2 regions of the Pseudomonas sp. NPDC096950 genome follow, and region 2 is predicted to be linked to the other one. Evidence: riboswitches for the same ligand, from Rfam matches in the RefSeq annotation. Region 2 holds a riboswitch; the other holds the start of a gene.
What was found. A riboswitch is a leader RNA that binds a small molecule or an ion and turns the genes downstream of it on or off. The one in region 2 is predicted to bind cobalamin.

Region 1 (4,410 bases), on a different contig from region 2:
CGCTGGTCAAGGGTGTCGAGGTCATTGCTGACGCCGCCGAGCAACTGCTGGATCAACGCGGTGCCGCTCTCCGGCAATTCGGCGGGCAGCGGATAACCTTCTTGATACAACGCACGCAGGATGTTCAGCGCCGCTGCCGGGGTGTCTAGGCCGACACCGTTGCCGATGCGACCATCCCGCGTTGGGTAGTTGGCGAGGATCAGCGCGATGCGTTTTTCGCCATTGGGCACCCGCGCCAATTCGATCCAGCGCCGCGCCAGTTCGGCGACGAAGTCCATGCGTTCCGGTTGTGGCCGGTAACAGACAACGTCGGACTGACTGCGCTCACTGCGCCAGGCCAGATCCTTGAAGCTGATCGGTCGGCTGATGATCCGCCCGTCGAGTTCCGGCAACGCGATGTGCATCGCCAAGTCGCGAGGGCCGAGGCCCTGTTCGCTGGCGCGCCAGCCGGGCTCGTTGTCCTGGGCGCAAATCGCCTGGATCACCGGGATATTGCGGCGAAACGGTCGCAGGTGCGGCGCTTCGGGGCTGGATTGGGCGAAACCGGTGGTGTTGAGAATCACCGCCGCTTCGACCCCATCCAGCAAATCCTCGACCACCGTCAGGCAGTCGGGTTCTTTCAAACTGGCCAACGCAATCGGTAACGGGTTGAGCCCCGCCGCCTGCAAACGCTGGCAGAAAACATCAATGAAAGCGGTGTTCGCCGCCTGCAAATGCGAGCGGTAAAACAGCACCGCCGCCACCGGTTGATCGGCCTGCCAATCGGCTTGCCAATCGCTCAGTTCAGCGGGGCTTTTGTGCGGGTGATAGATCGCAGTGCGTGGCAGGGTTTGCGGCTCGGCCCAGGCGTAGTCGCGATCCAGCCACTGACTGGCCAGACAGCGGAAGAAATCCAGGGCATTGCCCATGCCGCCCTGACGCAAAAACTGCCAGAGCCGGTCGCGGTCTTCCGCGCCCACGGTACTGAGATCGCTGAGTTCCGGGTCCGGGCGGTCATCGCCGGGCACCAGAATCAATTGCACACCGCGCTCGGACAGTTCGACCAAGCGCTCGACGCCGTAACGCCAATAGGCGATGCCGCCGTGCAGCGAAATCAGAATCACCTTGGCGTGGCGCAGCACTTCGTCGACGTACAAGTCCACCGAGGCGTGGTTTTGCACCTGCATCGGGTTTGCCAGACGCACGCTAGGGTAGTCGTCGGGCAGTTGCTGTGCGGCTTCGGCGAGCAGCGCCAGGCTGGAATCGCCGCTGCACAGGATCACCAGTTCGGCGGGGGTTTGTCCAAGGTCGGCAATGTTGTCATCCGACACGAAACCGCCGGGCTGGGTCCTGAGCAGGTGCATGGCTTAAACGCTGAGCGCGGCGCGCAATTGCGCTTCGAGTTGAGCGGCGTCGAGTTCCTGGCCGATCAGCACCAGGCGCGTGGTGCGCGCCTCATCGGCGCCCCACTGACGGTCGAAATGCTTGTCGAAGCGCGTGCCCACGCCCTGGATCAGCAGGCGCATCGGCTTGTTCGGGATCGCCGCGAAACCCTTGACCCGCAGGATGCCGTGCTTGACCACCAGTTGGGTCAGCGCGTCCATCAGCAGGCTTTCGTCGGCTTGTGGCAGTTCGATGGAGATCGAATCGAAAGCGTCGTGATCGTGATCGTCTTCACCTTCGTGGTGATGATCGTGATGGCTGTGACGGCTGTCGATGTGTTCTTCGGAACCGGCGCCGAGGCCGATTAGCACGTCCAGTGGCACGCGACCGCTGCTGGCTTCAATGACTTTTACCGCGGGCGGCAGTTCTTCGGCGACTTCCAGACGCACGCGGGCCAGGTCTTCAGGGCTGATCAGGTCGGCCTTGTTGAGGATGACGAGGTCGGCGCTGGCCAGTTGGTCGGCGAACAATTCGTGCAGTGGCGATTCGTGGTCCAGGTTCGGGTCGAGTTTGCGCTGGGCGTCGACTTGATCCGGGAACGCGGCGAAGGTGCCGGCGGCCACGGCCGGGCTGTCGACTACGGTGATGACCGCGTCAACCGTGCAGGCGCTGCGGATTTCCGGCCACTGGAAGGCTTGAACCAAAGGTTTTGGCAGGGCCAGGCCCGAGGTTTCAATCAGGATGTGGTCGAGGTCGCCGCGACGGGCCACCAGTTCGCGCATCACCGGGAAGAACTCTTCCTGGACCGTGCAGCACAGGCAGCCGTTGGCCAGTTCGTAGACGCGGCCGTTGGCTTCTTCTTCGGTGCAGCCGATGGAGCACTGCTTGAGGATTTCGCCGTCAATGCCCAGCTCGCCGAATTCGTTGACGATCACCGCGATGCGGCGCCCCTGGGAGTTATCGAGCATGTGCCGCAGCAAGGTGGTTTTGCCCGAGCCGAGGAAGCCGGTAACGATGGTGACGGGGAGTTTGGCCAGTGTTTTCATCGGATGCCCTTTGGCAAGGTGGCGGGCATACGGGACGACGACCGCAACGCCATGCGCGCGGAAGATTTCGCCACCGGATCACCCCGCCCGGTTGTAGTGAGAATTCGTTTCGAGGCAGGTCTCCTGGCTTTCAGTGCGCCGGCCTTGCGGGCCTGGCGTTCGCTGCGCCTTCCCGCGAACCCTTTGGAGGGGCTTGCAGTGGCGTGGCAGCGAACATCACCGTTCACAGTTGCGGGGGCAGCCGCGGCATCGACCGCGTTCCCTTCTTAGCTTCGGCAAACGCCGAAGAACCTCGAAAGCGCAAGGCTACGCATGGTGTGGGGGCGGGTCAATGTTCTGCTTGGATCAGTGGTGACTGTGAGGGCGCCTTCGCGAGCAAGCCCGCTCCCACACAAGCCTGCTCCCACATGGGAATGCGGTCACCTGTGGGAGCGGGCTTGCTCGCGAAGGGCGCGACTCGGTTTCCAACTGAGAACCCATGCCAATTGACTCCCCAGCCCCGCCCATGCTCTCCTACACGCCTTGTTACGGGTGCCCTTCACAGGGTGAAACGGGAAACCGGTGAATCATGTGCTTTACTCTAAAGTCATGTCAGTCCGGTGCTGCCCCCGCAACGGTAAGCGAGCGAAGAATCAGATCCACTGTGCCAGCAACCCGGCATGGGAAGGTGATTCTTGCTGGTCCGGCGCAAGCCTTGACCCCTCGCGAGCCCGGAGACCGGCCCGCAACACAAAGTGACCAGTACGATCACTGAATAACAAACCCGCGGTGGGCGGGCGCTGTTTGAACCTCTGCGCGCACGCTCGCAGGGGTTTGCATGCGCTCGATTCACCCGCTGACAGACCAGAGGGAAGCGCCATGTCGATCATCAGCAGCACCGACCACAGCAACGCCAGCACCACGACCACCCTGAGCCAACGCCTGACCGCCGCCGTTTGTGCGTCGATCCTGGGCGCATGCCTGGTGTACTTCGCCGGTTTCTCGCACATCGAAGCGGTGCACAACGCCGCCCACGATACCCGTCACAGCTCCGCGTTCCCGTGCCATTGAGACCTGCCGACATGATCAAGCGTATCGCGCAAACTGCAGGTTTCACCGGGCTGCTGGCCGCCCTGTTGCTGACTCTGCTGCAAAGTTTCTGGGTCGCCCCGCTGATTCTCCAGGCGGAAACCTATGAAAAATCCGAGCCTGCTACAGTAGTGGCTCACGAGCACGCCGATGGCGCCATGGCCGCTCACACCCACGACGCCGAAGCCTGGGAACCGGAAGACGGCTGGCAGCGCGTGCTGTCCACCACGGGCGGTAACCTGGTGGTCGCCGTCGGTTTTGCACTGATGCTCGCCGGTCTCTATACCTTGCGCGCACCGACCAAAACCGCTCAGGGCCTGCTTTGGGGCCTGGCGGGTTACGCAACCTTCGTGCTGGCGCCGACCCTCGGCCTGCCGCCTGAATTGCCGGGCACCGCCGCTGCGGATCTGGCGCAACGGCAGATCTGGTGGATCGGCACTGCGGCGTCCACCGCTGTCGGCATCGCGCTGATCGTGTTCAGCCGTCACTGGCTGATGAAGATCCTCGGCGTGGCGATTCTGGCGGTGCCGCACGTGATTGGCGCCCCACAACCGGAAGTCCACTCGATGTTGGCGCCGGAAGCCCTGGAATCCCAGTTCAAAATCGCTTCGCAGTTGACCAACGTGGTGTTCTGGCTGGCCCTGGGCCTGATCAGCGCCTGGTTGTTCCGCCGCAAAAGCGATGGTCAATACCACGCATGACCGACACAGGCACAGCGCCGACTTTAGTGGTCGGCCTGGGCTGCCAACGCGGCTGCCCCGCCAGCACGTTGCGGGCGCTGCTTGATCAGGCACTGCAAGCGCATCACATCGAACTTCGCCAGATAAAGGCCTTGGCCAGCATCGACCAGAAGCGCGATGAGCCGGGCCTGATCGAATTGGCCGCGCAGTTGGGGCTGGAGCTGATGTATTTCAGCAGTGAGCAATTGGCCGGC
Region 2 (4,410 bases):
ACCGCATAATCCGGGGCGATGGCTTTCGCAACCAGGTCGGGGTTTTGCGGCTCGACACGGACATCGACGTGTTGCCCGTAATAGCTGAACGGCCAGCCGTAGAACGCGCCATCCTTCACGGAGGTGATGTAATCCGGCACCAGGTCGCTGCCGATTTCATCCCGCTCGTTGACCGACGTCCACAACGCGCCGCTGCTTGGTTCCCAGCCCATGCCGTTGGGGTTACGCAAGCCTGAGGCGAAGATCCGATGATTGCCGGTGGCGCGGTCCACTTCCCAGATCGCCGCGCGACCTTCTTCCTTGTCCAGGCCGTTTTCGCCGACGTTGCTGTTGGAACCCACCGTCACGTATAGCTTGCTGCCGTCCTTGCTGGCGATGACGTTTTTGGTCCAGTGGTGATTGAGCGTGCCGCCCGGCAGATCGATCACCTTCATAGGCTCAGACTTGATCGCGGTGTCGCCGGTTTCATAGTGGAAACGCAGCAGGCGATCGGTGTCGGCGACGTACAGGTCGTTGCCGACCAGGGTCATGCCGAAAGGCGAGTTGAGGTTTTCCAGGAACACCGTGCGAGTTTCAGCCACGCCATCGTGGTCCTTGTCCCGCAGCAGCGTAATACGATTCGGGCTCGGTACGCCGGCACCGGCGCGGCCCATGACTTTCTTCATCACCCAGCCGCGAATGCCTTTGCCGTCATCGGGCTTGGGCGGCGCGTTGGTTTCCGCCACCAGCACGTCGCCGTTGGGCAGGACGTAGAGCCAGCGCGGGTGATCGAGGTTTTCGGCAAATGCCGCCACCTGGGTTCCCGCCGCCGCGGTAGGTTTTGCACCGGCCGGCCAGCCGATCGCCGGGGCGATGTTCACCGTCGGGATCAGGGTTTTGTTCGGTTCTGGCAGTTTAGGCGATGGGCCGGTGCCGTCCGTGACTTGCAGGCTGGAGGTCTCGCCGCAGGCGACAAGCCCTCCGGCGAGCGCGATAACGAGAACGAGCTGGGGCTTGCGCATGCTGATCTTCCCTATGAATGCACTGATTTAATCTAGAGAAGTAAACAGCCGCGATGGTTCAACCCGTCAGCCACGAGCCTCTTTGAACAGCACCGCGATGCCCGGATGATACTGCCCGGCTTCGTTGCGCAACTTGCGGTAGGCGTAGGGGAAATACCAGGCCACGGCGCAGGTGTGTTCCTTCTGCAAGTCGTCGACCATGTCCTGGAGTTCTTCCGGGGTCGCACTTTGCTGGGCCTTTTGCGGAGCGACGAACAGGCAGCCGAGTTTCAGGTCGCTGGCGTAGCTGATGCGCCTGGCGTCACTGGTGATATCGGCCAGGGCTTGTGTCAGATTCAGGCTGTTGACCTTGGGCCAGCGCTGGGTGGCCTGAAGGAATGCGCGCTCTTCGCTGGTGGCGATAAACAGATCGGCGCGGGCATTGCGTTCGCCTTCCTCGGTCTGTTTGCGGGTCGGCGTCTGTTGCAACGTGACCATTTCTGCCATCCAGGCGGCGGCCGAGAGCAGGCTGAGGTTGGCCTTTTCGTCGAACCAGTAGGGCGTGTCGTTATCGCCGCGCACGGCGTTGTAGCGGTCGATACAGTCAAACCAGCGTTCCAGCAGCGGGCGCAGGAATTCCAGCTTCGGATTGCTGATGATCATGCCTTGCATGTGGCTCACCCTTGTTATTGTGTTGTGAGATTGTGGCTCTTTGATATCACTGCTCGAAGTGTGGCACAAGAATGACGTCAGGTAATTGATCGACGGCAGTTTTTCGCCGAGCGGCGTCCCGGCTTTAATTGACGCTCCCCCCCCAACCCTCTAACCTTCGCGGCTTGTTTCAGGTGCTCTGTGGCCTTGGTCGACAGAGTGAAACAGGGAAGCCGGTGAGTCCTCTCTTCATATGAAGACGATCACGATCCCGGCGCTGCCCCCGCAACGGTAAATGAGTCAAAGGCTGCGCCTTGAGCCACTGTGTCGATCATCGACATGGGAAGGCGCGCAGTCCGGTGCAAACCACTCATGAGCCCGGAGACCGGCCTGATCCATCCAGCGGCATCACGGTGGGCGATGCCAAGCTTTTTGCCGTCTATTCTTGTGCCTGCCCGCCGTTATCCAGCCTCAACGGAGAGCTCCCCATGACTGATACCCCCGATCGTGACGAACGCCACCTGGCGCGCATGCAGCGCAAAAAAGCCGTGATTGACGAACGCATCGCCAACTCGCCGAATGAATGCGGCCTGCTGCTGGTGCTGACCGGCAACGGCAAAGGCAAAAGCAGCTCGGCTTTCGGCATGCTCGCCCGCTCCATGGGCCACGGCATGCAGTGCGGTGTGGTGCAGTTCATCAAGGGCCGCAACAGCACCGGTGAGGAATTGTTCTTCCGGCGCTTCCCGGAGCAAGTGCGCTTTCACGTGATGGGCGAGGGCTTCACCTGGGAAACCCAGGACCGTCAGCGCGACATCGCCGCCGCCGAAGCCGCTTGGGAAGTATCCCGCGAACTGCTGCGCGATCCGTCGATTGGCCTGGTGGTGCTGGATGAACTGAACATCGCCCTCAAGCACGGTTACCTCGATCTCGATCAAGTGCTCAGCGATTTGCAGGCCCGTCCGCCGATGCAACATGTCGTCGTCACCGGTCGCGGCGCCAAGCCGGAAATGATCGAACTGGCCGACACCGTCACCGAAATGGGCGTGATCAAGCACGCGTTCCAGGCCGGGATCAAAGCGCAAAAAGGCGTCGAGCTGTGAATACTATTTTATGAAAAGCATACGTCAATGCCCGGCGGTACTGATTGCCGCGCCGGCCTCCGGTCAGGGCAAGACCACCGTGACCGCCGCGCTGGCCCGGTTGCATCGCAATCAGGGGCGCAAGGTGCGCGTGTTCAAATGCGGCCCGGACTTCCTCGACCCGATGATTCTCGAGCGCGCCAGCGGCGCACCGGTCTATCAATTGGACATGTGGATGGTCGGCGAGCAGGAAAGTCGTCGACTGTTGTGGGAAGCCGCTGGCGAAGCGGATTTGATTCTGATCGAAGGCGTCATGGGCCTGTTCGACGGCACGCCGTCCAGCGCTGACCTGGCGCGGCACTTCGGTGTGCCGGTGCTCGGCGTGATTGACGGCACCGCCATGGCCCAGACCTTTGGTGCGTTGGCATTGGGGCTCGCGAAATATCAGCCGGACTTGCCGTTCGCCGGCGTTCTGGCCAACCGCGTCGGCACCTTGCGCCACGCGCAATTGCTTGAAGGCAGTTTGACCGAAGGCTTGCGCTGGTACGGCGCATTGTCCCGGGAGACCGGGATCGAACTGCCGAGCCGTCACCTCGGTCTGGTCCAGGCCAGCGAGTTGAACGACCTCGACCTGCGCCTCGATGCGGCAGCCGATGCGTTGGCCAGCAGCTGCGAGGTAGCGCTGCCACCGGCCGTGGAATTCGCCGCCCCGGATGTGCTCGAAGCCGAGCCATTATTGGCGGGCGTACGCATCGCCGTGGCCCGCGATGAAGCCTTCGCCTTCACCTACGGCGCGAGTCTGGATTTGCTGCGGGCGATGGGCGCTGAACTGGCGTTTTTCTCGCCGATCCGCGATACCGAATTGCCGGCGGCTGACAGCCTGTATCTGCCGGGCGGTTACCCCGAACTGCACCACGTGGTGTTGTCGCAAAACACCTCCATGCTGACCGCGATTCGCGCGCATCACGCCGCAGGTAAACCGTTGCTGGCCGAATGTGGCGGCATGCTTTATCTGCTCGATTCGTTGACGGATGTCGAAGGCACTCGCGCTGAATTGGTCGGTTTGCTGGCCGGCGATGCGGTGATGCAAAAGCGTCTGGCGGCGTTGGCGTTGCAGGCGGTCGAGTTGCCGGAAGGCTTGTTGCGTGGGCACACCTATCACCACTCGTTGACCAGCACCGAACTTGAGCCGATTGCCCGGGGCCTGAGCCCGAACGGCGGGCGCGGGGCGGAGGCGGTTTATCGTGAGGGGCGGATGACGGCTTCTTATGTGCACTTTTATTTTCCGTCCAATCCGTCGGCGATTGCCGCACTGTTTGCGCCTGATCTTGAGGCCGCTTTCGCGAGCAAGCCCGCTCCCACAGTTGAAGCTGTACTACCTGAGGAAATGCGATCCACTGTGGGAGCGGGCTTGCTCGCGAAGAGGCCATGACCGACAACGCATTCAGTCAGGCCGAGCGCGAAGCGGTGTATAGAGCCATCGCCGAACGCCGCGACATGCGCCACTTCAGCGGCGGCACTGTCGAGCCCGAACTGCTGCGTCGCCTGCTCGAAGCCGCCCACCAGGCCCCCAGCGTCGGCCTGATGCAACCGTGGCGCTTCATCCGCATCAGCGATAAAGCCCTGCGCAACCAGATCCAGCAACTGGTGGAAGAAGAACGCATCCGCACCGCCGAAGCCCTCGGCGAGCGCACCGACGA

Region 1: another riboswitch for cobalamin. It lies ahead of cobW (cobalamin biosynthesis protein CobW); the one in region 2 lies ahead of cobO (cob(I)yrinic acid a,c-diamide adenosyltransferase).

What each region holds. Positions count from the first base shown of each region.
Region 1 covers NZ_JBIWEL010000001.1:868,831-873,240, reverse strand. The annotation lists gene cobN (cobaltochelatase subunit CobN) at 1-1,343, opposite strand, end outside; gene cobW (cobalamin biosynthesis protein CobW) at 1,347-2,408, opposite strand; cobalamin riboswitch at 2,504-2,718, opposite strand; cobalamin riboswitch at 2,921-3,149, shown strand; gene ACIQY3_RS04150 (CbtB domain-containing protein) at 3,267-3,458, shown strand; gene ACIQY3_RS04145 (CbtA family protein) at 3,470-4,177, shown strand; gene ACIQY3_RS04140 (cobalamin biosynthesis protein) at 4,174-4,410, shown strand, end outside.
Region 2 covers NZ_JBIWEL010000009.1:19,689-24,098, forward strand. The annotation lists gene ACIQY3_RS15780 (PQQ-dependent sugar dehydrogenase) at 1-1,001, opposite strand, end outside; gene ACIQY3_RS15785 (hypothetical protein) at 1,068-1,652, opposite strand; cobalamin riboswitch at 1,807-2,040, shown strand; gene cobO (cob(I)yrinic acid a,c-diamide adenosyltransferase) at 2,120-2,731, shown strand; gene ACIQY3_RS15795 (cobyrinate a,c-diamide synthase) at 2,742-4,142, shown strand; gene bluB (5,6-dimethylbenzimidazole synthase) at 4,139-4,410, shown strand, end outside.